DNA from 4 places in the Rhizobium binae genome. Region 4 is predicted to be linked to each of the others. Evidence: predicted binding sites of a transcription regulator. Region 4 holds the regulator's gene; each other region holds the start of a gene.
The links. The regulator LexA, encoded in region 4, represses DNA repair genes until DNA is damaged. The targets are predictions, from matches to a motif close to TGTTCNNNNTGTGTTCNG.
Positions count from the first base shown of each region.

Region 1: a site for LexA is predicted at 4,597-4,614, ahead of J2J99_RS14855 (ATP-dependent helicase). Genes of this name have one in related genera too.
Region 2: a site for LexA is predicted at 4,914-4,931, ahead of J2J99_RS15140 (ribonuclease T2 family protein). Genes of this name have one in related genera too.
Region 3: a site for LexA is predicted at 3,614-3,631, ahead of J2J99_RS02995 (ATP-dependent helicase). Genes of this name have one in related genera too.

Region 1 is NZ_CP071604.1:3,007,944-3,015,118, forward strand. It holds gene J2J99_RS14835 (SpoVR family protein) at 1-304, opposite strand, end outside; gene J2J99_RS14840 (YeaH/YhbH family protein) at 301-1,575, opposite strand; gene J2J99_RS14845 (PrkA family serine protein kinase) at 1,588-3,531, opposite strand; gene J2J99_RS14850 (VOC family protein) at 3,944-4,420, opposite strand; gene J2J99_RS14855 (ATP-dependent helicase) at 4,657-7,128, shown strand; gene J2J99_RS14860 (hypothetical protein) at 7,152-7,175, opposite strand, start outside.
Region 2 is NZ_CP071604.1:3,072,948-3,080,122, forward strand. It holds gene metF (methylenetetrahydrofolate reductase [NAD(P)H]) at 320-1,222, opposite strand; gene J2J99_RS15130 (ArsR/SmtB family transcription factor) at 1,224-2,249, opposite strand; gene ettA (energy-dependent translational throttle protein EttA) at 2,411-4,060, opposite strand; gene J2J99_RS15140 (ribonuclease T2 family protein) at 4,159-4,899, opposite strand; gene J2J99_RS15145 (alpha/beta fold hydrolase) at 5,122-6,072, shown strand; gene J2J99_RS15150 (DMT family transporter) at 6,086-7,042, shown strand; gene caiB (succinate--glutarate CoA-transferase) at 7,060-7,175, shown strand, end outside.
Region 3 is NZ_CP071604.1:615,656-622,830, forward strand. It holds gene J2J99_RS02985 (putative bifunctional diguanylate cyclase/phosphodiesterase) at 1-323, shown strand, start outside; gene J2J99_RS02990 (enoyl-CoA hydratase/isomerase family protein) at 406-1,458, shown strand; gene J2J99_RS02995 (ATP-dependent helicase) at 1,506-3,566, opposite strand; gene J2J99_RS03000 (hypothetical protein) at 3,668-3,934, opposite strand; gene J2J99_RS03005 (hypothetical protein) at 4,187-4,549, opposite strand; gene J2J99_RS03010 (ester cyclase) at 4,859-5,269, shown strand; gene J2J99_RS03015 (MarR family winged helix-turn-helix transcriptional regulator) at 5,279-5,722, opposite strand; gene J2J99_RS03020 (ester cyclase) at 5,917-6,297, opposite strand; partial or broken gene J2J99_RS03025 (IS110 family RNA-guided transposase) at 6,544-7,175, shown strand, end outside.
Region 4 is NZ_CP071604.1:2,065,190-2,072,364, forward strand. It holds gene J2J99_RS10085 (ComEC/Rec2 family competence protein) at 1-1,911, shown strand, start outside; gene lexA (transcriptional repressor LexA) at 1,892-2,611, opposite strand; gene J2J99_RS10095 (VOC family protein) at 2,808-3,704, shown strand; gene kdsA (3-deoxy-8-phosphooctulonate synthase) at 3,701-4,546, shown strand; gene eno (phosphopyruvate hydratase) at 4,688-5,962, shown strand; gene J2J99_RS10110 (FtsB family cell division protein) at 6,099-6,419, shown strand; gene pdhA (pyruvate dehydrogenase (acetyl-transferring) E1 component subunit alpha) at 6,565-7,175, shown strand, end outside.

The sequences.
Region 1 (7,175 bases), 940 kb from region 4:
AGGGGGAACTGTTGATGACGATCTCATAGGCAAGGTCGCGCATCCCGCGGCGGTAGAATGTTTCGTGATGCGCGAAGTGTTTTCCGAAGGACCAATGGCGGTAAAAGAGCGGCATGCCGGTTGAAGAATAAGCATCCAGCATCTGCTCCGAGGTGATGACCTCGATCTGGTTCGGATAGACGTCGAGGCCGAGTTCGCCGAGCGCAATCGCCTCGCAGGCATCGTGAATGCGCTGCAGCGTTGCGAAGTCCCAGTCGGCACCCTCGAACAAAAGCCGGTCTCTCGGCCTCACCGTCATGGTCATGGCGTCACCCTCGCCTGTGCCTCACGTTTCTGGAAGAGATCGTGGAAAACAGGGAATATCTCGCCTCGCCGGCAGACCTTGCGCATCGAAAGCGGCAGCGCTTCGGAACGGATCCCGTCATAGAGCATCCAGAGCGGTGACCGCGATATGGAAGAATCGCCGCCTTCCTCGCCCACCTCAATATAGGCAAAATACTGGCACAACGGCAGAATCTCGCGCAGCAAGTGCCCGGTCAGGTTTCCGTCGGAATGGGCGTTGTCGCCGTCCGAGGCCTGGGCGCCGTAGATATTCCACTCGGCCGGATCGAAGCGCGCCGCGATAATCGCCCGCATCGCCGCGAGGGCGCTGGAAACAAGCGTGCCGCCCGTCGCGGGCCCGTAGAAGAAGGTTTCCTCGTCGACTTCCTCGGCCCTGTCGGTATGACGGATGAAGACGATTTCCACTTTCTTGTAGCGTTTCGACAGGAAAAGATAGAGCAGCAGATAGAACCGCTTCGCCAGATCCTTCATGTGCTCCGACATGGAGCCCGAGACGTCCATCAGGCAGAACATTACCGCTTTTGCCACAGGCTTCGGCTCGTTTTCGAAGCGGCGATATCGCACGTCGAGCGGATCGATATAGGGAATGCGCCGGCTTTTTTCCCTCAGCGATTTGAGCTTTGCCTCAAGCGCCAGACGGCTCTCGTCGTCCTCGCATTCCTCAATCTGCCGCTGCAGTGCTTCCATTTCCTCGCGCCGCGGACGGCCAAGCGCGACACGGCGCATCATCGCAAGCTTCGTCGTGCGGCCGACGGCGATGTTGGAGGGCGATCCCGAAACCGAATAGCCGGCCCGGATTGGCGTTTCCTCCTCGGTTTCGGCTAGACGCCGCTTTGCGAGATCGGGCAGTTCAAGATCGTCAAGGAACACATCGAGGAATTCCTCCCGCGTCAGCACGAAACGGAAGCCGTCCTCACCGTCGCCCTCGCCCGCGTTCTTTGGTTTTCCACCTCGGCCGCCGGGCGGACGTGGCAGAATATCACCTTCAACGAAGGCCCGGTTGCCGGGCAGGATATGATCGCTGATGCCGCCCTCGCCCCTGCGCAGGCTCGGTTCGGCCATTCCATCGATCGGCAGGCTAATCTCCCCGCCGTCGAGCACATCGCGAATGTTGCGGTTTTGCAGAGAGCGTTTGACCGCCTGCTGCACGGCGCCCTTCATGCGTCGAAGGAACCGCTGCCGATTTTCCAGACTTTTACCGCGCGGATTCAGCCGCCGGTCGACAATGTGCATAATGGCTCCGCATTAACTTGCCTGTTTGACGCGCATGTACCATTCCACAAGGCGTCGAACCTGCCTCTCGGTGTAACCTCGCGCGGCCATGCGCGAGACGAATTCGCTATGCTTCTTTTCTGTCTCCGAATCCTTCTTCGATCCGAAGGAAATGACCGGCAAAAGATCTTCGACCTGCGAGAACATGCGCTTCTCGATGACTTCCCGGATCTTCTCGTAGCTCGTCCAGGACGGATTCTTTCCGCCGTTGGCTGCCCGCGATCGCAACGAGAACTTGACAATTTCGTTGCGGAAATCCTTCGGATTGGCAATTCCGGCCGGCTTTTCGATTTTCGTCAGTTCCTGATTGAGGAGCTCGCGGTCGAGAAGCTGGCCGGTATCGGGATCCTTGAAGTCCACATCTTCGATCCAGGCATCGGCATAATCTACGTAGCGGTCGAACAGGTTCTGTCCGTAGTCCGCATAGGATTCAAGATAAGCCTTCTGAATCTCGTTGCCAATGAACTCTGCGTAGCGCGGCGCAAGATCGGCCTTGATGAATTCCAGATAGCGCTTCTCGACATCGTCGGAAAATTGCTCGCGACGGATCGCCTGTTCCAGCACATACATCAGGTGAACGGGATCGGCGCCGATATCCGTGGTGTCGTGATTGAAGGTGGAGGCGAGCACCTTGAAGGCGAAGCGGGTCGATATCCCGTCCATGCCTTCGTCGATGCCGGCAGCATCCCGGTATTCTTGGACGCTGCGGGCACGCGGATCGCTTTCCTTCAGGCTTTCGCCGTCATAGGTGCGCATCTTCGAGAAGAAGGTCGAGTTCTCATGCTTGCGCAGGCGCGAAAGCACGGAAAAACGAGCCAGCATTTCGAGCGTTGCCGGGGCGCATGGTGCATCCGCCAGTTCCGATCCCTCGATCAGCTTTTCGTAGATCTTTTGTTCTTCCGTCACCCGCAGGCAATAAGGCACCTTGATGACGCAGATACGATCGATAAAGGCCTCGTTGTTCTTGTTGGCCTTGAAGGTCTGCCACTCCGCCTCGTTCGAATGCGCAAGGACGATGCCGGAGAAGGGTATGGCGCCGATATTTTCGGAGCCGATATAGTTGCCCTCCTGCGTCGCCGTCAGCAGCGGATGCAGCATCTTGATCGGCGCCTTGAACATCTCGACGAATTCGAGAATGCCCTGGTTGGCGCGGTTGAGCCCGCCCGAATAGCTGTAGGCATCGGGATCGTTCTGGGAGTAGGTTTCCAGCTTGCGGATGTCGACCTTGCCGACCAGCGACGAGATGTCCTGATTGTTCTCGTCTCCAGGCTCGGTTTTGGCAATTGCGATCTGGCGCAGCCGCGAAGGCTGTATTCTGACGACGCGGAATCGGGAAATATCGCCGCCGAAATCGTCGAGCCGCTTCAGGCACCATGGGCTCATCAGCCCGTTCAGCCGCCGGAGGGGGATGCCGTACTGCTCCTGGAGGAGCGAGCCCATTGTCTCAGGATCGAACAGGTTGAGCGGGCTTTCAAACACGGGACTGATCTCGTCGCCCGCCTTCAGCACGTAGATCGGATGAACCTCCATCAGCTGCTTCAGCCGCTCCGCCAGCGACGACTTGCCGCCGCCCACCGGGCCGAGGAGATAGAGAATTTGCTTGCGCTCTTCGAGCCCCTGCGCCGCGTGGCGGAAGAAGGAAACGATGCGTTCGATGGTCTCTTCCATGCCGTGAAAGCCGGCAAAGGCCGGATAGACGCGGATGGTCCTGTTCATGAAGATCCGGCCGAGGCGCGTGTCTTTGGCGGTGTCGACCATCTGCGGTTCGCCGATCGCTGCAAGCAGGCGCTCCGTCGCATTCGCAAAGGCGATCGGTTCTTTTTTGCAGAGATCGAGATATTCCGAAACCGACATGTCGGTCTCGCGGCGCGCTTCATAACTGCGCGTGAACGCATCGAATACGGATTCACTCAGCATGGGACCTCCATTAAGGTTATGCCGCAGGCTCTAAGCCGTATAACCATCGAGATGGCCACGGCGTTCCTAAGAATCAATAGTTTCGTAGGTATATTCGACGCCTACCGGCTGTTTGTGGCAATGCACAAAAAATTGCATGCACCGGTATTTTTTTACTCTACGAAACTGTTTGTATAATAGTTGAAAAAAGGGGCATTGCGATATCAGCACATTTAGCGACGTGACATGATTGTCAAAAAGGTGTGCAATGGCGCCCGTGATTCGAGAATGCGGAAAAACAGCGATCGGCAGCCGATAAGGGCAGCTTAGATCGGGCGGATGCCGATGCGCCGCCAGTAAATTCGGTAAATTCCAGGGGAAAGTGGCGCGTGGCGATCACGCGCCCCGATTCGCAATCGTGCCTCCGCCGGCCTCAGCCGTTGAACGCCCTCTCCAGCGCAGCAAGATCAATCTTGACCATGCCGAGCATCACCTCGGTGACGCGCTTGGCCCGCTCTCGATCGCTGTCTGCGACCATCTCGGAAAGCGCCCGCGGCACGATCTGCCAGGAAAGGCCCCAGCGGTCCTTGAGCCAGCCGCAGGCTTCAGGCGTGCCGCCATTGGCGAGAAACGCATCCCAGATCCGATCGATCTCGGCCTGGCTGTCGAGCAGAATGGCAACCGAGAAGGAATGATTGAAGCTGTCGAGCGGGCCGGCCTTCATCGCCAGGAAGGCTTGATCGCCGAGCGTGAATTCGATCATTTCGACGCTGCCCGGAGGCCCGCTCGGCGTTTCCGCCGGCAATATGGTGGTGCGGCCGATGCTGGAATCCGGAATGACCGATACGTAGAATTCGACGGCTTCGCGCGCTTGCTCCGCGAACCAGAGATTTGAAACGACCTTCGGCATGAACAGCCTCCTGTTGACGAGGGTTGCCGGACTCCTGTCCGATGCCCCGAGGACGTCTCGCCGGCATCGGTTCCGACAGGGTGGCTCGGATTTTTTCGCTGCTCGGCCGTACGACGATCGCAGCCACACCCAGCGGCGGCCCTGCCGCCGGCATCGGTCCGCAATTGCGGTGGTTCGGGAATGAAAGCAGAACATCTTTTCTGGTCTTTCCCTCCCGAATCACTACATTACGCGCCATGAGCAACAGTTTCGACGATATTCCCTTCTTCGACGAAGAGCCGGGCGAGATGGCGCGCAAGCCACAGCTGCCTGCCGCACCGGTCGGAAGGGCGGCCGGCGGGATCGCCGCCCGAGCCATGGCGGCGCGCGACGGCGGCAAGCGACCGGATTACCTCGCCGGCCTTAATCCCGAACAGACGGAAGCCGTGGAAACCCTGGAAGGTCCGGTTCTCGTCCTTGCCGGCGCCGGCACCGGCAAGACGCGGGTGCTGACCACGCGCATCGCCCATATCCTCAATAGCGGCCGCGCCTTCCCCTCGCAGATCCTCGCCGTCACCTTCACCAACAAGGCAGCGCGCGAGATGAAGGAACGCATCGCGCTGCTCGTCGGCGGCGCCGTCGAAGGCATGCCCTGGCTCGGCACCTTCCATTCTATCGGCGTCAAGCTTCTGCGCCGCCACGCCGAGCTCGTCGGCCTCAGCTCCGACTTCACCATTCTCGACACCGACGACGTCGTCCGTCTGATCAAGCAGCTGATCCAGGCCGAGGGTCTCGACGACAAACGCTGGCCGGCCAAGCAGTTCGCCGGCATGATCGACACCTGGAAGAACAAGGGCCTCGGCCCAGCCGATATTCCCGAAGGCGACGCCCGCGCCTTTGCCAATGGCCGCGGCCGCGATCTCTATTTCGCCTACCAGGCGCGCCTGTCGACGCTGAATGCCTGCGATTTCGGCGACCTGCTGATGCATCCGATCGCGATCTTCCGCAAGAATCCGGACCTCCTGAAGGAATATCACGGCCGCTTCCGCTACATTCTCGTCGATGAATATCAGGATACCAACACCGCCCAATATATGTGGCTGAGGCTGCTTGCCCAGCGCAGCAAGGGCGAGCCGCAGAATGTCTGCTGCGTCGGCGACGACGACCAGTCCATCTACGGCTGGCGTGGCGCGGAGGTCGACAATATCCTGCGCTTCGAGAAGGATTTCCCCGGCGCCAAGGTGATCAAGCTCGAACGCAATTACCGCTCGACCGAACATATCCTCGGAACCGCCGCCCATCTGATCGCCCACAATGAAGGCCGCCTCGGCAAGACGCTGTTCACCGAACGCGCCGATCCCGACGACGTCAAGGTGCAGGTCCACGCCTCCTGGGATTCGGAGGAGGAAGCCCGCGCCATCGGCGAGGAGATCGAGCAGCTCCAGCGCAACAAGCATCTGCTGAACGACATGGCGATCCTTGTGCGCGCCTCCTTCCAGATGCGCGAATTCGAAGACCGCTTCGTCACCCTCGGCCTCAACTACCGCGTCATCGGCGGCCCACGCTTCTACGAGCGCCTCGAAATCCGCGATGCCATGGCCTATTTCCGCCTGGTCGCGCAGCCGGCCGACGACCTCGCCTTCGAGCGCATCATCAATACGCCGAAGCGCGGCCTCGGCGACACGACGGTGCGCGCCCTGCACGACTATGCGCGGGCCCGCGACATCCCGATGCTGGCGGCAGCGGCCGACATGATCGAGACCGACGAGCTGAAGCCGAAGGCGCGTAAAGCCCTCTTCGACGTGATTCAATCTTTCCGCCGATGGCAGGAACTGCTTGAAAACACACCGCATACCGAGCTTGCCGAGCAGATACTCGAAGAGTCCGGCTATACGGATATGTGGAAGAACGACAAGAGCGCCGAAGCGCCCGGCCGCCTCGAAAACCTGAAGGAACTGATCCGCTCGATGGACAGCTTCGAGTCGATGCGCGGCTTCCTCGAGCACGTCTCGCTCGTCATGGATGCAGAGACCAACGAGAACCTCGACGCCGTCTCGATCATGACGCTGCATTCGGCCAAGGGCCTGGAATTCGATACCGTCTTTCTGCCGGGATGGGAGGAAGGCCTCTTTCCGCACCAGCGCTCGCTGGATGAGAGCGGCCGTGCCGGTCTTGAGGAAGAACGACGGCTCGCCTATGTCGGCATCACCCGTGCCAAGCGCCGCTGCCATATCTGGTTCGTCTCCAATCGCCGCATCCACGGCCTCTGGCAATCGACGCTACCCTCGCGTTTCCTCGACGAACTGCCGGAAACCCATGTCGAGGTCGCCGAGATGGAGCAGAGCTACGGCGGTTACGGCCGCGGTGGCTATGGCCAGTCACGCTTCGACAAGGCCGAACCCTTTGCCAACTCCTATTCCACGCCAGGCTGGAAACGCGCCCAGGCCAACAGGACCGACGCCACGCGCGACAACTGGGGCACCCGTTCCGGCCACGCCGTCGAGCGCATCGGCTATGGCGAAAGCGGTCCGAAGGGACGCACGATCGAGGGCGAACTGGTCGCAAAGTCGACCTCGTCGGAGCCGTCGCGCTTCACCCTCGGCGATCGCGTATTCCACATGAAATTTGGCAATGGCAACATTACCGGCATCGAAGGCAACAAGCTGACGATCGACTTCGACCGTGCGGGGCAGAAGCGGGTGCTGGACGGTTTCGTCGAGCGCGTCTGATCGCACGACGAAACCTGGGGCAGTCACCCGAACATCCGCATACTGCT
Region 2 (7,175 bases), 1.0 Mb from region 4:
TTCAGCAGTTTGCGGGATGAGTGTTCGACCTATCCACCACCCCGTTCGGCGATGCAGCATAGATTCCGCTTTCCAACCGACACATTTCCGACATATTATCGGCAGGTTAACGCGAGGAGACAGACATGGGACTCACGCAATCCTTGAATGTTCTGTTGGTCAGTGCAGCGTTTGCCTTCGTCCTGTCCATGCTCTTTATCTGAGCTGGCCGGCTGGGGGTGTGACGACTGGTAGTACCTGAACTCCCCTGATCAATCCGCCAATGAAAAAGCGCATGTCCCGCCCGACATGCGCTTTTCACTTTGTCGGACGCGGAAGATCAGGCAGCCGCGCCGGCGCTTTTTGCCGGTCGGCGGGAAAGGCCGAGATTGTCGAGCACGGCGGAAACCAGCGGCGAACGGTTCATCGTATAGAGATGGAAATCGCGAATGCCGCGCCGGACGAGATCTTCGATCTGCTCGGCGGCAACATCGGCTGCCACCTTCGCCCGCTCTTCGGGCTTGTCGTCAAAGCCCGCGAAACGCTCGTCAAGAAAGCTCGGGATAACCGCACCGCAGGCGCCGGCGAAACGCTTCAGCTGCGTCAGGTTCTGGATCGGCATGATGCCGGGCACGATCGGGATCGCGATGCCGGCCCGGCGAACCCGCTCCAGATAGCGCTCGAAATTGTCGTTGTCGAAGAAGAACTGTGTCAGCGCCCGGTCGGCGCCGTTGTCGGCCTTGCGCTTCAGCATGTCGATATCGGCAGCTGTGTCGCGGCTCTCCGGATGCTTTTCCGGATAGGCAGAGACTGAAATTTCGAAATCGCCGATCGCCTTGAGGCCGGCCACGAGCTCCGCCGCATTGGCGTAGCCGCCGGGATGCGGCTGATAGGGCGCGCCGGCGCCTCCGGGCGCATCGCCGCGCAGCGCCACGAAATGCGTCACGCCGACCTTGCGGAAGGTCTCGATCATATGATGCGTCTCTTCCTTCGTCGCGCCGACGCAGGTCAGATGCGAAGCGGTGGCAAGCGGCGTCTGCGACAGGAAGCGCGTGACGGCGGTCAGCGTCGGCGCCTTGGTGGTGCCGCCGGCGCCATAGGTCACCGAGACGAAATCCGGATCCCAGTCCTGCAACTCGCTGACTGTATTCCAGAGCTGGCCTTCCATCTCTTCCGATTTCGGCGGGAAGAATTCGAATGAGATCCCGATGCTGCGCGCCTGCGCTTCGTTTTTCAAAGCCATTTTATACTCTCCCGGCAAATGTAGGTTCGGCGCTTTCGCTCGTCTGCGAAGCCATGAGGCGCCTCGGATCACGCGCGAGCCAGACGGTAACCGTCAGCCCCTGCCCGCTCTGCTGACCCGGATGAAGATCGACGACCTGCTCGACATCGAGCCCGGACTTACGCAGCCAGTCGGACATCGCCTGGTGCGAAAAGCCGAGACGGACATGTGCATGCTCGTCCCGGAGATATTCGAGCGTGTGCGGCGCAAGGTCGATGACCACGAGCCGTCCGCCCGGCCGCAGCATGCGCGCCGCTTCCGAGATGGCAATCTCCGGCTGGTCGAAGAAATGCAGCACCTGATGGATCGTCACCACGTCGAAATCCTGTCCCTCGAACGGCAGGTTGAGAATATCGGCGTGGCGCACGGTGGCCTTGGTAATGCGGGACTTGTCGAGATTGGCGCGCGCCACGCTCAGCATGTCGCGGCTGGCATCGACGCCGATCGCCCGGCGGTAGAGCCCGGCCAGGAGTTCGAGAATGCGGCCGGTGCCGGTGCCGAGATCGAGCAGCGAATCGATCGGCTGATTGCCGAGCAGCCGGATGACGGCGGCATCGACCTCCTCGTCGGCCGCATGCAGGCGGCGAAGCTCGTCCCATTCCGCCGCGTTGCGGCTGAAATAGGCCTGTGCCCGCTCCGCCCGTTGGCGTTTGACTGCCGACAGCCGCTCGCCGTCACGAAGGATGGTCGGATCGTTCTCGGACACATGCTTCAGCAAGGCCCGCACGAGCATTGCCGCCTTGCCGTCCTGCTTGAGGCGGAAATAGGCCCAGGCGCCCTCCTGATAGCGCTCGATCAGTTCAGCCTCGCCGAGCAGCTTCAGGTGGCGGGAAATTCGCGGCTGAGATTGGCCGAGAATTTCGGTAAGATCGGTCACCGTCAGGTCGCCGGCGTCGAGAAGCGCCAGAAGCCGCAGCCGCGTCGGCTCGCCGGCCGCCTTCAAGACGTCCACCAGCCCATCCAATCCAAGCTTCAAGGGTTCACTCATATTCGGCCCAATCAAGATATAAAGATATCTTTATGTGATTTGAGCGGCGGTGACAAGCGTCAATTCGCCTTCCCAGCGAAATTGCCTGCTCAAATTGCGACAGCGCCGGACAAAAAAAGCCCCGGCCGAACCGGGGCTTTCTCGATCGAAAAAAAGGACGATCAGCGCGTCAGGCGCTTATGGGCCTGGCTGCCGGGGTTGAGGGCATCGGGGCCGAGGCGACGGACCTTGTCCTCTTCATAATCCTCGAAGTTGCCTTCGAACCATTCGACATGGCCTTCGCCTTCGAAGGCGAGAATGTGCGTGGCCAGACGGTCGAGGAACATGCGATCGTGGCTGATGATGATGGCGCAGCCGGCGAAGTTCTCCAGCGCGTTTTCCAGCGCGCCCAGCGTTTCCGTGTCGAGGTCGTTGGTCGGTTCGTCGAGCAGCAGAACGTTGCCGCCGGCCTTCAGCATCTTGGCGAGGTGAACGCGGTTGCGCTGGCCGCCGGAGAGATTGCCGACCTTCTGCTGCTGATCGCCGCCCTTGAAGTTGAAGGCGCCGCAATAGGCACGGGAGTTCATGTCGAACTTGCCGAGCTTGATGATTTCGGCGCCGCCGGAGATTTCCTCCCAGACCGTCTTGTCGCCGGCAAGGGCGTCGCGGCTCTGGTCGACGTAACCGAGATGCACGGTCTCGCCGATGCGGATCGAGCCGCTGTCAGGCTTTTCCTGGCCGGTGATCATCCTGAACAGCGTCGTCTTGCCGGCGCCGTTCGGGCCGATGACGCCGACGATGCCACCCGGCGGCAGTTTGATCGACAGGTCGTTGATCAGCGTGCGGCCCTCGAAGCCCTTGGTGATGCCCTCCATCTCGATGACCACCTGGCCGAGGCGCTCGCTGACGGGGATGATGATCTGCGCGTCGCCGGGACGCTGCTTCTCGGCTGCGTCCACCAACTGCTCGTAGGACTTGATACGCGCCTTTGACTTGGCCTGACGGGCCTTCGGGCTGGACGCGATCCATTCCCGTTCGCGGCTGATGGCCTTCTGGCGCGAGGCCTCCTCGCGCCCCTCCTGCTCCATGCGCTTGGCCTTCGCCTGCAGATAGGCGGAATAATTGCCTTCGTAAGGGATGCCGCGACCGCGATCGAGTTCGAGTATCCATCCGGTGACGTTGTCGAGGAAGTAGCGATCGTGGGTGATCATCATCACCGCGCCTGGATAGTCGCGCAGATGCTTTTCGAGCCAGGCGATGGTTTCGGCGTCGAGATGGTTGGTCGGTTCGTCGAGCAACAGCAGATCCGGCTGCGAAAGCAGCAGGCGGCAGAGCGCGATGCGGCGGCGCTCGCCGCCGGACAGGCTGGTGACATCGGCGTCGCGCGGCGGGCAGCGCAGGGCTTCCATCGCCATCTCGACCTGGCTTTCCAGATCCCAGAGGTTCTGGCTGTCGATGATGTCCTGGAGCTTGGCGCCCTCTTCCGCGGTCTCGTCGGAATAGTTCATCATCAATTCGTTGTAGCGATCGAGGATCGCCGTCTTCGGGGCAACGCCTTCCATGACGTTTTCGAACACCGTCTTGTGCGGGTCGAGACGCGGCTCCTGCTCGAGATAGCCGACGGTGGCACCCTCGGCCAGCCAGGCTTCGCCGGTATACTCCTTGTCCTGGCCGGCAATGATGCGCAGCACAGTGGATTTACCGGCGCCGTTCGGCCCGAGGATGCCGATCTTGGCATCCGGGTAGAAGGAAAGGTGGATGTTCTCCAGGATCTTCTTGTTGCCATAGGCCTTGTTGAGGCCGGACATATGATAGATGAATTGACGTGCCATGCTGCGCTGCTCCGGGCGGGAAACTTCGTTTCGTGCCGCTATGTAGGCGAAACAGCGCCTGTGGGCAACGCCGAAACCCGGTTTAGGCAGGATTCCGGTCAGAAGCCCGCCGCATCGACGACACCTTCATCGCAGCCGAAAGAGGTTTTTCCCGCCCCGTGGATCAGATCGCCAAGGCCGCCGCTTTTCGCCGACGCCGTTCCCGCATCCTGAGATAGCCCGATCGTCAGCTCGCTGATTATCCTCACATTGCCGGCCCGCCGGCAGCTCATCTTGACGCGGTCGCCCGCACCCGGCCCGAAGCTCTTGTCGAAAGCCGCCTTGATCGCGTCGGACTTGACCGTCTTGCCGATATTGGCGGCGAAGAGGTCGCGCACGGCCGATGCGTTGAGCGCACCCACGAGATGGACGCCGACGCCGAAATAATCTTCCGCGCTCATTTTCGTGCAGGTGCCATGCTTTGTCCATTCGTGCCGTTCAAGGCCGGACTGCATGCCGGGCATCGCCTTTGCCAGCGCCGCCTGCGTCTCGGCCGAAAGCGCCACCTCCGGCAATGTACTCCATTTACCGTCCTTGTCGGCAGCCTTCTGCTCGTCGCTGACGCCGCAATAATCCTGCCGCATCGGCCAGAGTCCATGCAACGAGAAATTCGTTGCGTCGTGGCGCTCGCCGGTCTGGCTTGCGCATTCGGCCTTCTTCTGGTTCGTCTGACAGAAGGCGGGCTGCCAGCTCGCCGCAAGAATGAAACGGGTGCGCCCGTCAGCCTCCTGCGCCATGGCGGCGCCGGCAAGGGCCATCGATACGGCGAATGTCAAGGTACGCAACTGCATGCTGCTCATTTCAACCCCCACAATAGAACAATACAGGAACAGATAAGCACAAAGAGTAAACTGCAGCAACCCTGAATCGCAGTGTTCCTTTAATTTGTTATCGACTATGGCCTGCTTTTAAGCCAGCACACGAAACTCTGTCACTTAGAGTTGAAGCATAAATCCTCAAATCGATTTCGCTTTACGAAATTATGGGGTAGCGATCTGCTCTGCTGCGGCTGGGAGGATCCGATGTTTTCTGAAACGCAACGGCTCTGCGTGCCGGGAGCATCGCTGGCCTATCATCATGCCGAGGCGACCGGCCCCGCCTGCGGCATTCTGTTGATATCGCATGGGCTCGCGGAGCACTCGAAGCGGTATCGCCGCTTCGCCGAGGCGATGGCGGCGCGCGGCTATCACGTCTATGCCCATGATCACCGCGGCCATGGCGAGACGACGGCGCCCGACGCCCCGATCGGCCGCTTCGCGCGGCGGGATGGCGTAGAACGGGTGGTCGGCGACGTCATTGCCATGCGCGCTCATGCGGCCTCGCGCCATCCCGGCCTGAAGGTTATCCTCTTCGGCCATTCGATGGGCGGTCTCATCGCGCTCAATGCCGCCGTAACCGCCCCGGCCGACTTCGACGCGCTCGCCGTCTGGAATTCCAATTTCGCCGTCGGTCTTGCCGGCCGCGCCGCCCAGGCGATCCTCATCGCTGAACGCGTGCTGAAAGGCTCGGACGTGCCGAGCGGCCTCCTGCCGAAACTCACCTTCGCCGCCTGGGGCCGGTCCATTGCCAACCGCCGCACGGAATTCGACTGGCTTTCGCATATTCCGGACGAAGTCGACAAATATGTCGCCGACCCTCTTTGCGGCTTCGACGCCTCGGTTTCGCTCTGGCTCGATGTCTTCGAACTGACCTTTCGCGCGCCGCAAAAGATTCATCTCGACCGGCTGCGGCGCGACCTGCCGATCCATCTGGTCGGCGGCGCAGAAGATCCGGCGACCGAGCGTGGAAAAGCCGTGCTGTGGCTGTCAAACCATTTGAAACGCCAGGGCTTCTCCCGTATCAGCACTGAGATATATCAGGACATGCGGCACGAAACGCTGAATGACACCGGCGCAGAAGCGGCCATTGCCGCCTTCGCGGACTGGTGTGACGGCGCGGTCGGCAAGAGCTGGAACGGCCGAAATCCCGGATAACGAGAATTCCACCATGAGCAGCACCTCGCCCCGGCCCGTTTCATCCCCGTCCGACGTGACGATGGGGCTTGCGCTGATGTTTCTTTCGGTGATGTTCTCGCCGCTCATCGATATCTTCGCCAAACTTGCCGTCGTCACCGTCCCCTCCGCCGAGGTTACCGCCGGCCGCTTCGCGGTGCAGGCGCTCTGCATGCTGCCGATCGTGATATGGCGGCGCAGCTTTGCCGATTTCTCCTGGCGTCAGAGCCTGTTCCATGCCATCCGCGGCCTGATCATCACCATCTCGATGATTTCCTTCGTCACCACGCTGAAATACATGGCGGTCGCCGACGCGATCGCGATCTTCTTCGTCGAGCCGATCATCGTGACGATCCTCGGCGGCATTTTCCTGAAGGAAACGATCGGCTGGCGGCGCTACACCGCCTGCGGCGTCGGCTTCTTCGGAGCGTTGCTGATCATCCAGCCGAGTTTCAACGAAGTCGGCTACGTCGCGCTTCTGCCGATCCTCACCGCGCTCTGCATCGCCATATTCGTGCTGATGACCCGAGTCTTGTCGCACAAGGAAGATCCCTGGGCGATGCAGTTCCAGATGGGCATCTGGGGCCTGATCTTCTGCGCTGTCCTGCTTTTTGTCGGCGATGGCAGCGGCTCCGATATCTTCGATCCCGTCATGCCCGAAAGCAGCACTTGGCTCTATGTCGCCGGCGTTGGCGCCATGGCCGCGATAGCGGGCATCTTCGGCGTCTACGCCTATCGCGCCGCACCGGCCTCGACGCTGGCGCCGCTGCAATATTTCGAGATCGTCTCGGCCACGATCTTCGCCTGGCTTGTTTTCGGCGACTTTCCGGATGCGATCAAATGGCTCGGCATCATGATCATCATCGCCTCCGGCATCTACATCCTTTGGCGCGAGCGCCGCTTTGCTTCCAAACCCGTATCCGATACATCTGAGGTGACGCTGGCGCCGTAGATTGCCCCGGGAGGACCATGACCGAGAGCCTGACGAAAAAACCGCCGCTTGCCGGTATCCGGGTGATCGAACTCGCCCGGGTGCTGGCCGGCCCTTGGGCGGGACAGATGCTCGCCGATCTCGGCGCCGATGT
Region 3 (7,175 bases), 1.4 Mb from region 4:
GCACCGGCTTTTCGAGCCTCAGCCACATTCATCGCCTCGCCTTCGACAAGCTGAAGATCGACAAGGGTTTCGTGATGAATTTCGACCGTGACGCCCGCTGCATGAGCATCACCCGGTCGGTCGCCAACCTCTGCCAGAATCTCGGCATTGCCTCGGTCGCCGAAGGCGTCGAAAGCGAAGCGATCGCCGAGGGGCTGAAGGCGATCGGCGTTCGCCTCGCCCAGGGCTATTATTTCTCGCGGCCGCTGCCGTTGGAACTTGCCGTTGACTATGCCGCCCGCTGCGAGGCCAAAGCATCCGCCCGGGATTCGCTTTCGGCCTGACCGATCAATCCCGGCTGGCCTGAAATGCTCTGGAGCGATCTTGCATCGTCGTCTATTCATGGTTCAACAGTGGAGGTGAACCATGCAGGACGGCGAAGTCATCATCGAGCGGCGAGGCACTGCCGGCATCATCCGGCTCAACCGGCCGCGGGCGCTGAACAGCCTGACGCTGGCGATGATCCGGAGGATCACCCAGGCGCTGGATGGCTTTGCCCGCGATGCCGACGTTGCGGCTGTCGTGGCAATAGGGGAGGGCGAACGCGGCTTCTGCGCCGGCGGTGATATCCGCGCCCTGCATGAGAGCGCCCGGGCCGGCGACGGCCTCGCCGGAACTTTCTGGCGCGAGGAATTCCGTCTCAACCATATGATCGCCGTCTACCCCAAACCCTATGTCGCGCTGATGGACGGCATCACCATGGGCGGCGGTGTCGGCCTGTCCTCGCACGGCCGCCACCGCATCGTCACCGAGCGCACCCGCCTTGCCATGCCCGAAACCGGCATCGGCTATGTCCCCGATGTCGGCGCCACCTGGCTGCTGCCGAAGGCACCCGGCGAGGCCGGAACGTGGCTCGGCCTGACCGGCCTCGATATCGACGCCGCCGACGCGATCCACGCCCGCCTTGCCGATATTCGGATCGCCTCGTCGCGGCTCGGCGATGTGATCGAGACATTGTCGGGCCTGCCGCGCGGCAGTTCGTCGGGCGATGTCGATGGCGTCCTGCAGCTGTACGCAGAGCCTCCGGGCGAGAGCCGGCTGCGGCAGAACGCACCAATGATCGATCGCGCTTTTCGTTTCGACAGCGTTGAGGAAATCCTGGCGGCGCTCGCCGGGGAGGACGGCGAATTCGCCGCCGAGACGCGCCGGGTGCTGCTGACGCGCTCGCCGACCAGCCTGAAGCTCGCTTTGCAGCTCTTGAGGGCCGGCCGCCGCAGCGCCTCGCTCGCCGAGTGCCTCGGCCGCGAACTCGGCGCCTGTCTGCGGATGCTCAATAATCCGGATTTCTTTGAGGGCATCCGCGCCGCCGTCATCGATAAGGACCGCAATCCGAAATGGTCGCCGGCGTCAGTCGAGGCGGTGGAGGCGGCAGCCGTCGAGCGCTTCCTGCAGCCGGCCGAACCGCCGCTTTTGCTTTGACGCTCTCATCCTCTGAAGGCCCGATGTGCGGCACCGTGCGGCGTTACCTATCGCCACATGCCGCGCATGCGGGCGCCGACATCGATGCGCACCTGCCGCGCCTGGGCTTGCGCGGCGGCATCCGATTTCACCTGCGGCCAGCTGCAGGCCTCGAAGAATTGCAGGAGGGTCGCCGGAATGAAGCGGCTGCGCGAGGCATAGACATGCCGGTCGCCCTGCGCATTCTGCCCATAAGTGAAGAAGCGCTGCGGCACGACGAGGTCGAGACCGTCGCGGGCGCGCGTCATCGCCACATAGAGCAGCCGGCGTTCCTCCTCGATTTCGGCGCTGGCGCCGACGGCAAGATCGCTCGGAATACAGCCGTCGACGACGTTTAGCATGAACACCCTCGTCCACTCCTGGCCCTTGGCCGAATGGATGGTCGAAAGAATGAGGTAGTCCTCGTCGAGCAGCGGCACGCCGGCCTGGTCGCTGGTCGCATCCGGCGGATCGAGGGTGAGCTCGGTGAGGAAGCGCTCGCGCGAGGCATAACCGCCGGCAATCTGCTCGAGCTGCAGGAGATCGGCCTGCCGCGTTGCCGCGTCCTCATGCAGCCGTTCCAGATGCGGCGCATACCATTGCCGCGCCAGCTCGATTTCCGCCGGCCAGCCGGCCTTGCCGGATTTCATCTCCTGCAGCATCGAAACGAATGCTGCCCAATCCTCGCCGGAGCGCGGCGGCGCCGGCATGGCGGCCAGCGCCGACAGCGGGCTTACATCCTCGGCCATCAGATCGAGCGCCTTCTGCGCCGTCGATGGTCCGACGCCCGGCAGGATCTGCATCAGCCGGAAGCCGGCCACCCGGTCGCGCGGGTTCTGCGCGAAGCGAAGGGCGGCCAGCATGTCCTTGACATGGGCGCTGTCGAGAAATTTCAGCCCGCCGAACTTGACGAAGGGAATGTTGCGCCGGGTCAGCTCGACCTCCAGCGGTCCGCTGTGATGCGAGGCGCGGAATAGAACCGCCTGCTGCTTGAGCTTGAGGCCTTCCTCGCGGTTGTCGAGCACCTTGTCGGCAACATAACGCGCCTGGTCGGCCTCGTCGCGTACCGTGACGAGGCGCGGCCGCTCGGAGGACTGCCGCTCGGTCCAGAGATTCTTGGTGAAGCGCTCCGAAGCGAGATCGATGACGGCGTTGGCAGCCGTCAGGATCGGCTGCGTCGAGCGATAGTTGCGGTCGAGCGTGACGATATTGGCGGGCGGGCTGAAGGCCGCGGGAAAATCGAGGATGTTGCGGACTGTGGCTGCGCGGAAGGAATAGATCGACTGCGCATCGTCGCCGACAACGGTCAGCCCCCGGCCTTCGGGCTTCAGCGCCATCAGGATCGAGGCCTGCAGCCGATTGGTATCCTGATATTCGTCGACCAGCACATGGTCGAAGCGGCTGCCGATATCCTCGGCGATCACGCTCTCGCCGACCATCTGCGCCCAGTAGAGCAAAAGGTCGTCGTAATCGAGCACGTTCTGGCTCTGTTTGGCCTCGACATAGCAGGCGAATAGCTCGCGCAGCTGCTTTTCCCAGGCCGCGCACCAGGGAAAGGCGTCGCGCAGCACCTGGTCGAGCGCCGTTTCCGAATTCACCGCCCTGCTATAGATGGCAAGGCAGGTGCCCTTGGCCGGAAACCGGCTTTCCGTCCTGGAGAAGCCGAGATCGTGCCGGATCAGGTTCATCAGGTCGGCGCTGTCTTCGCGGTCATGGATGGTGAAATCGGCATCGAGGCCGATCTGCTGGGCATAGTCGCGCAGCAGCCTGGCGCCGATGCCGTGGAACGTGCCGGACCAATGAAGCGCATCCGTCATCACGCCGGCATTCGAACCGAGCACGTCGCGGCAGATGCGCTCGACGCGCCGCGCCATCTCCGCGGCCGCCCGGCGCGAGAAGGTCATCAGCAGGATGCGGCGGGGATCGGCGCCCTTGACGACCAGATGGGCGACCCGGTGCGCCAGCGTATTCGTCTTGCCCGAACCGGCGCCGGCAATGACCAGCAGCGGCCCCGCAATATGGCTGCCGTCGGTGAGCGTGCCGTGCTCGACGGCCATGCGCTGCTGGGGATTGAGCTTTTCGAGATACATCCAGCCGTCCGGTCGGGCTCCCGCAGAATCACTGCGAGAAGATTAGATGTTCCTTGAATGTTCGCGATTGCCGCCGCTGTCAAGCCTGGAACGGCGCAAGCTTAATCGGGGAAATCCGGCCCCACCACACGCCGCACCAGCTTCAGGCTGCGATCCGGCTGAAGAATATAAGTCTCTTCCACCCGCTGGCCGAACTCGTTGTAGAACTGGTGATGGACGGCGCTGCCGACCGGCGATTTGGTGAGCTTCGTTCGCGGCTGGCCGCCATAGGTGATGCTGCCGGGAATGGGATCCAGCGCCGGGCTATCGGCCGAGGAGCAGCCGGTCAGCAATATCCCGGCAAACAAGGCGGGCATCAGCACTTTCATCGTCGTCATCCCTCTTTCGACTGCAGCAAGATATGGAAGCCGCAGCACCTTCCGCCAAGAGCGGGTCAGGATTGGCCGGCAGAAATCCGGGAATTATGTAGCAAATGCCACCAGCCGGTAATCGTGCGCGGTGGCCGTTTTACGCCAACAGCGGTCATTGAAGTTGACTATCCGGCTACATTGCAAAATTCAGGAGACAAGTGTCGTAGAGTTTTCCGACGGGCCATTTCGGCTGTCACCCAATACCCGACTCTACGCGTCTGCGCCAATGATCTCAGGGAAAGAGTCAGCGTCATTGATCAGCACAAGTGGTCCGCACGCCAACGCGATATGAGAGAGGATGCGACGGATCAACGGCTCATGCCCTTTCTCGAAATAGAGCTTTTGCGGTTCGTGATCTCCCGAGTAATCCGGGATTATCAGGAGCGCCCATTTAATGTCGGGATTATCTGCAGCGTCCCGAACGAGTGCATGCCACGGAGCCATTGCCCCGTTGTCGGTGATTTCTGCTGTGAGGTCGAGGTCTGATAAAGCTCGCTTGACCTCGGAACCTGTGGGCCATCGCGAAGGCAATGCTGGAAATGAGATTCCTTGCTCGCTTAACCAAATCATCATCTCGGCGTCTAAGGGCCATACAGTCCACATTATGCCCATGGTTGACCCTTAGCGAACAAAGTTAAAGCCATCTCGCACGTTCAGCACTCTCCACCAAAGTCTGACATAACCAGGTCGCAAAAATCCCTCACAAAATCCAGAGGTTCGTGACCGAGTTTTGCGGAATTGTCTTGCAAATGCCAAACGACCGCTTTCGGGCCCAAAGCGGACACTGCAGGAGGTATGACTTGCTACAGGATCGCAAAAGGCTTATGCATAATATATACAGGTAAACTGTATATATTATCGGCGTATGTTGAGGGATGAATCATGTCAACCGATTGCAAAGAGGTGGTTCGCCGCTTCAACATTGAGGTCATTCAAAATGGGAGCGAAACCGAATTTCATTCCTTGATGGCTCCTCACTTTGTGAATCACTCTGCGCCGCAAGGAATGCCGAACGGCCCGGAAAGCATGTGGCACACCTTCCAGAATGTCCTTCGCCCAGCTCTATCAAACCTGGCGGTAACGATCCATGACCAGATCGCCGAGGGCGATAAGGTCACAACGCGCAAGACGATAAGCGGAGTTCATACCGGTACCCTGCTGGGCGTTCCGGCGACGGGACGGGACGTTTCCATTGGCGCTATCGATATTGTGCGAATTCAGGACGGTAAATATGCAGAACATTGGGGCGTGAACACCTTATCCAACGTACTCGCTGCCTTGTCGAAGGATTGATGCGACGAGCTAGCACAGCCGTTCGATAACAGCGATTGCGGCTTCGAGCGTTTGTCTGTCCGTGCCGGACAGGCGTTCCTCGATCAAACTGGCAATCTGCAATGTTCGGGCTTCGCGGGCGCGGGACAATTCCTCATTTCCCTTCTCGGTAATGAAAAGAAGCTGGCTCCGCCCGTCCGCTGGGTTCGGCATTTTGCTGATCAGGCCTTCAGCTTCCAACTGACCGGCAACCAGCCGCATGCTCTGATGCCTGACGTTGCGCCGGCCTGCCAGTTCTGCGACACTGAGCGGACCCGCCCGATCCAGAAGCGACAGTGTTTCTGACTGCGAGGTTGTCGGTGTATTTGCCTGCGCCTTTACGCCGCGAACGAATCTGCCGAGCGTGATGCGCAGATTTTCCGCAAGGGCCAGCGCATCGCTATCTATTTCGGAGCTGGCATCTTCGCTGGCCATTTTCTTCTTCCGCCTAAACTGCACCCTCTAAGCCTTTCCATAGACCGAGAAGAACTAGAAGAGAAATAGCTTCGGCACGACCGCTTATGGCGCGAGAGAGACCACCGACTGTTGCCGACGGCCAAGATTCCAGATCATAACACCTCTCGTCGCTACTCGGCCCAAAGCTGTCATTGACCGTCGCAAAAAGCGGCTCAAGCAATCTGATTTTCGATCGAGGTTTTGTCGATCGCGGATAACACATCGATTATTTTACCGCCCTTCACCTCGTAAAACACGTTTTCTGCGAAGGAAATGCGTCGGCCGTTGATCTTTAAGCCAAGGAAATTGCCTTTTGGTGAGCAATTGAACATCAACCTCGCCGCAATAAGGGGCGGGTCGCATACCAGACGATCTATGACGAAACGTAGGTCGGGGATGTCCTCGAAGTCTTTGATCAGCATCGAGCGGTAGCCTGACAGCCCAAGCGGTCGCCCATTATGTTTAACATCGTCGGCAACATACCGCCTCAGCTCATCCCAATCTTGTCGATTTAGGCAACCTATGTACGCGTCGTAAAATTCTTGCAGTGTCATGTTGCAGATACCATCAGATCAATCCCTTTACCGTCGTGTGGACCAAGACGGCCGGAATTCACGTTGTTATGCGCTCGCACCATGCGTCGCAAGGCTCACAGCACTAAGATCAGTTTCCTCGAGTTTTGCGGCAGTCGCGACGTCCGGTGTTGGCGCTAGATGACCTGATGTGGTGGACGGCCTCCGCTCCCGGCATCGCAATGTGCCAAAGTGTGGCTGTCGAAGTCACATAAGGGAGAGCCGTCCATGGAGAAGATTACCACAATTGGTCTGGATATCGCCAAGCATGTATTTCAGGTTCACGGGATCAATGGTGCCGGCGCGACGGTGAGCCGCCGCAAGCTGCGCCGCGACGATGTCGTTGGATTCTTCAAGGCATTGCCGCCATGCCTGATCGGAATAGAGGCATGCGCGACTGGACACCACTGGGCTCGGGTTCTTATGGCGCTGGGTCACGAGGTTCGGCTGATCGCGTTGGTCGACGACGATGATCACGATCTAATCCCGCCGCTTGCGCGGTCCGCGCTTCTTCCGCTGATCGGCAGTTGCGGGAGGCGCACGAGAAGGTCAGCGAGTTGGATCGCCAAATTCATGCTTGGCATCGCTCGAACGAACTGAGCCGCCGCCTTGAGACGATCCCTGGAATTGGCCCGATCACTGCCAGCGCAATTGCCGCGACGGTGACCGACGCGTCGCTCTTCAAATCCGGCCGACAATTGGCGGCATGGATAGGCCTGGTGCCGCGGCAGAACTCATCGGGTGGCAAGGACCGCCTCGGAAGGATCAGCAAACAAGGCGATCCCTATCTCCGCCGGCTTCTCGTTGTGGGCGCGCACGCGGTGCTTCGTTTCAGCGGCAAAGCTAAAGTTGCACCGACG
Region 4 (7,175 bases):
GTCACCGGCACCGAGGCGCCAGAGGTGAAGCGGCCGCCGCGGCGCATCACCGTGATCGCGCGCGGTGCCGATGCGCCTTTCGAGATCGGTGACATCATCACCGGCCGCGCGCGGTTGACGCCGCCGGCAGGGCCGGCGCTTCCTGGCCTCAACGACTTCTCCTTCGGTGCCTATTTCGATGGCATCGGCGCCAACGGCTTCTTCTACGGTGCTCCGGAGAAAGTCGATTTGCCCGCGGGCCCGCAAGCTGCGACATCGACGCCCGAAGCTCTGCTCGAATGGCTTTACCGGTTGCGCAGCGGCATCGGCGATCGCATACGCTCTATTCTGCCCGGTGACACAGGCGCTTTTGCCGCCGCTCTGGTGACTGACGAGCGGCGCGCCATCTCGAAGGAAACGACGGAGGCGCTGCGCCAGTCCGGCCTTGCTCATATCGTGGCGATCTCAGGCCTCAACATGGCGCTGTCGGCCGGCATCTTCTTCGTCGGCTTCCGGATGCTGCTCAGCCTCTTTCCCGGTGTCGCCCAAGCCTATCCGACAAAGAAGATCGCCGCCGCCGGCGCACTCATCGCCGTCACCGCCTACTTCCTGATCTCAGGATTCGGGGTTTCGGCCGAACGCGCTTTCATCATGATGGCGATCATGCTGATTGCCGTCTTCTTCGATCGGCCGTCGATCAGCCTGCGCAATGTCGTGCTCTCGGCGCTCGTCATCATCACCATTTCACCCTCCGAGGTCCTGGGTCCGAGCTTCCAGATGTCCTTTGCTGCGACTTTGGCACTGGTATCGGGCTATCAGCTGTGGAAGGACCGGCGCGTCCGGGAAAGCCCGTTGCCGAAGCTGCCGTTCCTGCGGCCGGTCGCGGCCGTCGCCGGTTTCTTCGGCGGCATCTTCCTGACTTCGCTGATCGGCGGCTTCTCCACGGCGCTGTTTTCGATCGAGCATTTTCATCGCCTGACCGCTTATGGCCTGCCGGCAAACCTTGCGACGATGCCGATCATCTCCTTCATCGTCATGCCGGCCGGGTTGCTGGCCATGTTGCTCATGCCGTTCGGTCTGGACGCTCCGCTCTGGACGGTGGTCGGCTTTGGCCTCGATCTGGTGATTGCAGTCGCCAAGACGGTGTCCGGCTGGGGTGGCGATATCGGTTTCGGCCGCTTGCCCGGCTGGTATTTCATCATGGCTGTGGCAGGCTTTCTGCTGCTGATGCTGCTCCGCACCCGGTTGCGCCATGCCGGCACATCGATCCTCGCTGTCGCAACGCTCATCCTGCTCACTCTGCCGGGGTCCCGGCCGCCGGATCTGGTGATTTCCGAAGATGGTGGTCTAGTCGCGCTCGTCGCGTCGACGGCAATGGCTTCTAACCGCGAAAACCCGCCGGACTTCATCTTCGACCAGTGGCAGAGAGCGCTGGTGTCGCCGACGCACCAGCCGCCGAAGATGCTGGATGGCCCTGCCATTCCGCCCCAGGGTGAGGACCGCCGCCTCAGGCTTTCCGGCGACCAGCAGAATGAAGCGAGGACGGCAATGGTGGCCGCAGCAGCTGGCGGTGAGGCAAATCGGTTTTCCTGCGTCAAGAAAGCCTGGTGCATAGCCAGGCTCGGCAATGGCCATGTCGTCGCGGTCATCGACAATGCCGCCTATCTCGGCCCGGCCTGCGACGCCGGCGAGATCGTCGTGACCGCGGTGCGCCTGCGTTTCGACCGTTGCCGCTCCGGTGCGACACTCTTCACCGGCGAGACGCTGCGCAGGACCGGTTCCATTGAATTGCGCTTTGTGCAGACGGGACTCGAGATCGCAACCGCATTCGATGCCTGGTCACGTCCATGGATGCGCCATCGCGCCTATGATTGGCGCAAAGGCGGTTTCGCCGAATCCGGCCCGTCTGCTGTCAGTGATAACGGCGAATGAGGCCGACCAGCTTGCCCTGCACCTTGACCCGGTCGGGCCCGAAGATACGAGTCTCATAAGCCGGGTTGGCGGCTTCGAGCGCGATCGAGGCACCCTTGCGGCGAAAGCGCTTCAGCGTCGCTTCCTCGTCGTCGACGAGCGCAACGACGATATCGCCGGGACTTGCGGTGCTGCCATTGCGGATGATCACCGTGTCGCCGTCGAAGATCCCGGCGTCGATCATCGAATCGCCCTTGACCTCCAGCGCGTAATGTTCGCCCGAACCGAGCATATCCGCGGGAACGACGATGTCGTGTGTATTGTTCTGGATTGCCGAGATCGGAACACCGGCGGCGATCCGGCCCATGACCGGCACGGAGACGGAGTTGCCGTTGTCGGCGATCGGCCTTGCGGCAGCGGGGGCGGCGACCGGCTGGGGCTTGCCGAGGCTGCCTTCGATAACACTCGGGGAAAACCCGCGGCGCGGCTGAAGGCTGGGGCTATAGGCCTCCGGCAGCTTGATCACCTCCAGCGCCCGGGCCCGGTTCGGTAGGCGGCGAATGAAACCGCGTTCCTCGAGCGCCGTGATCAAGCGATGAATGCCGGATTTCGAGGCGAGATCCAGGGCGTCCTTCATCTCGTCGAAAGAGGGAGGAACGCCGGATTCCTTCATGCGCTCATGAATGAAAAGGAGAAGCTCCTGTTGTTTGCGCGTGAGCATCGACGTCAGACCCCGTGATTGAAACAAATCCAGAACAGACACTATATGTTCCATATGTGTTCCGCAAGTAGCTAAATTTCCGTAAAAATTCACGCCAACTCGTCGAGATTTTTATTTTCATTTGCCGGATCGGCACACACGTCTTGCATTGGGGGTGGTGCTGTCGCACATCTCTTGGCGTGTCAGGAGGGATCTCATGATCGCACATTCCGCCAAGCCGCACCCGCTGGATCATGTCGTGCTGCCCGTCGTCAATATCGACCTGGCGCGCGAAAGGCTCGGCAAGCTCGGCTTCACCGTCGCCGCCGATGCGCGCCATCCGTTCGGAACGGAAAATGCCTGCGTCTTTTTCGCCGACAAGACCTACATCGAGCCGCTGGGGGTGGCGAGCGTCGAGGAAAGCGAGATAGCGGCCCGCCAGGGGAATGTCTTCATCGCCCGCAATCGCGCCTTCCGCTTCCGCTGCGGCGAGGAGGGACTTTCGGCGCTGGCCTTCCGCACCGAAGATGCCGGCCTCGATCATCGGCGATTCTTCGGCAACGGTGCGAGTGCCGGCGAGATGTTGCAGTTCAGCAGGCCGATACGGATGCCGGACGGTTCGGAAAGCGTCGGCAATTTCAAACTGGCCTTTTCAGGAGATCTGCGCGCGCCCGACTTCTTCCTATTCACCTGTCAGCGCATCAATGCCTTCCCCGCCGATCGCGCCGCGCTGGAGACACATGCCAACGGCGTGACCGGCATTTCCGAGATCGCGCTTTGTACGCCGGAGCCGGCTGCGTTTGCCGCCTTCGTCGGTCTTGCGGTCGGGCAAACGGCGGTGGAGAAAACTGGTTTCGGCATGAAGATCGCAGCCTCGAATGCCAAGATCAGCCTGATGACGCCGGAAGGGCTAGAGGCCTATTTCGAGCTTGCCGTTTCCGCCGCCGATCGTGGCCTGCGCGGCCAGGCAATCCTCTTCACCGTCACCGATCTTGCCGTGACAGAAGCGCATTTGGCTGCTAACGGAGTGACATATACACGCAAGAACAATCGCATTCTGGTGAAGCCCACGCCCGGGCAGGGCGCGCTTTTTGCCTTCGAGGAAACACGATGAGCACTGATACCAATTCCGAGGTCAAGATCGGCGAAGGCGAAGGCCAGGTCACCTTTTCCAATACCGGCCGCCTGTCGCTGATTGCCGGCCCCTGCCAGATGGAGAGCCGTGATCACGCGTTCATGGTCGCCGGCACGCTGAAGGAGCTCTGCGCAAAGCTCGGCATCGGCCTCGTCTACAAGAGTTCCTTCGACAAGGCGAACCGCACTTCGCTTTCGGCCGAGCGCGGCATCGGGCTTGAAAAAGGCATGGAGGTCTTCGCCGACCTGAAGAGGGAATTCGGCTTTCCCGTCCTGACCGACGTCCACACCGCCGAGCAATGCGCCGAGGTGGCGGAGGTGATCGACGTTCTGCAAATTCCCGCCTTCCTCTGCCGGCAGACGGACCTTCTGATCGCCGCCGCCCGGACCGGCCGCGTCGTCAACGTCAAGAAGGGGCAGTTCCTCGCCCCCTGGGATATGAAGAACGTCCTGAAGAAGCTCAATGCCAGCGGTAATCCGAACGTGCTGCTATGCGAGCGCGGCGCCTCCTTCGGCTACAATACGCTGGTTTCCGACATGCGCTCGCTGCCGATCATGGCGGCGATGGGCGCGCCCGTCATTTTCGATGCGACCCATTCCGTCGCCCAGCCGGGCGGGCAGGGCGAATCCTCGGGCGGTCAGCGCGAATTCGTCGAGACGCTGGCGCGCGCAGCCGTGGCGACAGGCATTGCCGGCGTGTTCCTCGAAACCCACCAAGACCCTGACAACGCACCGTCCGACGGCCCGAACATGGTCTATCTCAAGGACATGCCGCGGCTGCTTGAGAAATTACTTGCGTTTGATGCGGTCGCCAAGGCCTGACGTTCAACAGGTTGACATGATGGTGGTTTAGGCCACGTCGGAACGCCGGTTCGAAGGCTGGAAATTGCGGCTTTGTAATTTGCACGCCTTCGATTATGACAGGCTTCGAACGATTGATCACCCACCGAGCAGGAAGAACCCATGACTGCAATCACCGATATCATCGCCCGCGAGATTCTCGATAGCCGTGGCAACCCCACCGTCGAAGTCGATGTCTATCTCGAAGACGGCAGCATGGGCCGCGCGGCCGTTCCCTCGGGCGCTTCGACGGGCGCTCATGAGGCGGTCGAGCTGCGCGACGGCGGCAAGCGCTACCTCGGCAAGGGCGTCGAGAAGGCGGTCGAGGCGGCCAACACCGAGATCTTCGACGCTATCGGCGGTATCGACGCCGAAAACCAGATCCAGATCGACAACATCATGATCGAACTGGACGGAACGCCGAACAAGTCGCGTCTCGGCGCCAACGCCATTCTCGGCGTGTCGCTGGCCGTCGCTAAGGCGGCCGCCCAGGCCTCCGGCCTGCCGCTCTACCGTTATGTCGGCGGCGCTTCGGCCAGCCTGCTGCCGGTGCCGATGATGAACATAATCAACGGCGGCGCGCACGCCGACAATCCGATCGACTTCCAGGAATTCATGATCCTGCCGGTCGGCGCCGATACAATCGCCGAAGCCGTTCGCATGGGTTCGGAAGTCTTCCATACGCTGCGCAAGGAGCTTGCAGCCCAGGGCCACAACACCAATGTCGGTGACGAAGGCGGTTTCGCACCGGGCCTGAAGAGCGCTTCAGAGGCCCTCGACTTCATCGTCAAGTCGGTTGAGAAAGCCGGCTACAAACCGGGTGAGGACATCTACCTCGGCCTCGACTGCGCCTCGACGGAATTCTTCAAGGACGGCAAATACGTACTCGAAGGTGAAGGTCGCACGCTCGAATCGGGCGCCATGGCCGAATATCTGGCCGAGCTGGCCGCCAAGTACCCGATCATCTCGATCGAAGACGGTATGGCCGAAGACGACTGGGACGGCTGGAAGGCGTTGACCGATCTGGCCGGCAAGAACATTCAGCTCGTCGGCGACGATCTCTTCGTCACCAACTCCGCCCGTCTTCGCGACGGCATCCGCATGGGTGTCGCCAACTCGATCCTGGTCAAGGTCAACCAGATCGGCTCGCTGACGGAAACGCTCGATGCGGTCAATACGGCGCATAAGGCCGCCTACACCGCCGTCATGTCCCACCGCTCCGGCGAAACCGAGGATTCGACCATCGCCGATCTCGCGGTTGCCACCAACTGCGGCCAGATCAAGACCGGCTCGCTGTCGCGTTCCGACCGTCTCGCGAAGTACAACCAGCTGATCCGCATCGAGGAAGGCCTCGGGCCCCAGGCCCAGTATGCCGGCCGCTCGATCATCCGCGGCTGATCGAATTTGATGTCAATGGCTTAACCCGCGCCCTCCCGGCGCGGGTTTTTTATTGCCTGATTTTTACGGTCAACGAACGGTTAATCTCTGCGCATTATGCTGAACGAATTGGTAATGCGTTCAAGAGCATACGTGTATGTGGACAAGGCATCATAAAAAGAGAAAGCTTGGCCGCTTCGTCATTCCGGCCATGACGGTCGCCTTCCTTTCCTATTTCGGCTATCATTGCATCCATGGCGATTACGGCTTGCGGGCGACGGAGACGTTCGAGCGTCAGCGCGTCGCGCGCGAAAAAGAGCTTGCGGTTTTGAAGGCGAAGCGCGAACATCTGGAAAGTCAGGTCGCGCTCCTCAGTGACGGCTCGCTCGACAAGGATATGCTGGACGAAAAGGCGCGCTATCAGCTGAATATGTCGCGCGCGGACGAGATCGTCATATTCAACCATTATTCCAATTAACCCAAATTCGGTTAATTGGAATTTATGACGTATTTCCAACGGTTTAGTGCCGAATACTAGCCATGCAATTATGGCATTGCTGTGGTCATATTTCTTCCCTATGGTACGCGCCATCGAGAAACGACAAACCCATAGGGAGGGTTGAATGGCGCCGCGAAAGACCGCGACCGTTTCCAGCCGCAAAACTGCAGCAAAACCAGCAGCCAAATCATCGAATGGAGGCCCGGTAGCCGACTTCGATCGGGATGAGGAACTCAAGGCCTATCGCGAGATGCTTCTGATCCGCCGCTTCGAGGAGAAGGCCGGTCAGCTTTACGGCATGGGCTTCATCGGCGGCTTTTGCCATCTCTACATCGGTCAGGAAGCTGTCGTCGTCGGCATGCAGATGGCGCAGAAGGAAGGCGACCAGGTCATTACCGCCTATCGTGACCACGGCCACATGCTGGCAACGGGCATGGAAGCGCGCGGCGTCATGGCGGAGCTGACCGGGCGCCGCAGCGGCTATTCCCACGGGAAGGGCGGCTCGATGCATATGTTCTCGAAAGAGAAGCATTTCTACGGCGGTCATGGCATCGTCGGTGCCCAGGTCTCGCTCGGAACCGGTCTCGCCTTCGCCAATCATTACCGCGGCAATGGCAATGTCGCGATCGCCTATTTCGGCGACGGTGCCGCTAACCAGGGCCAGGTCTACGAGAGCTTCAACATGGCCGCTCTCTGGAAGCTGCCGATCGTCTATATCGTCGAGAACAACCGCTA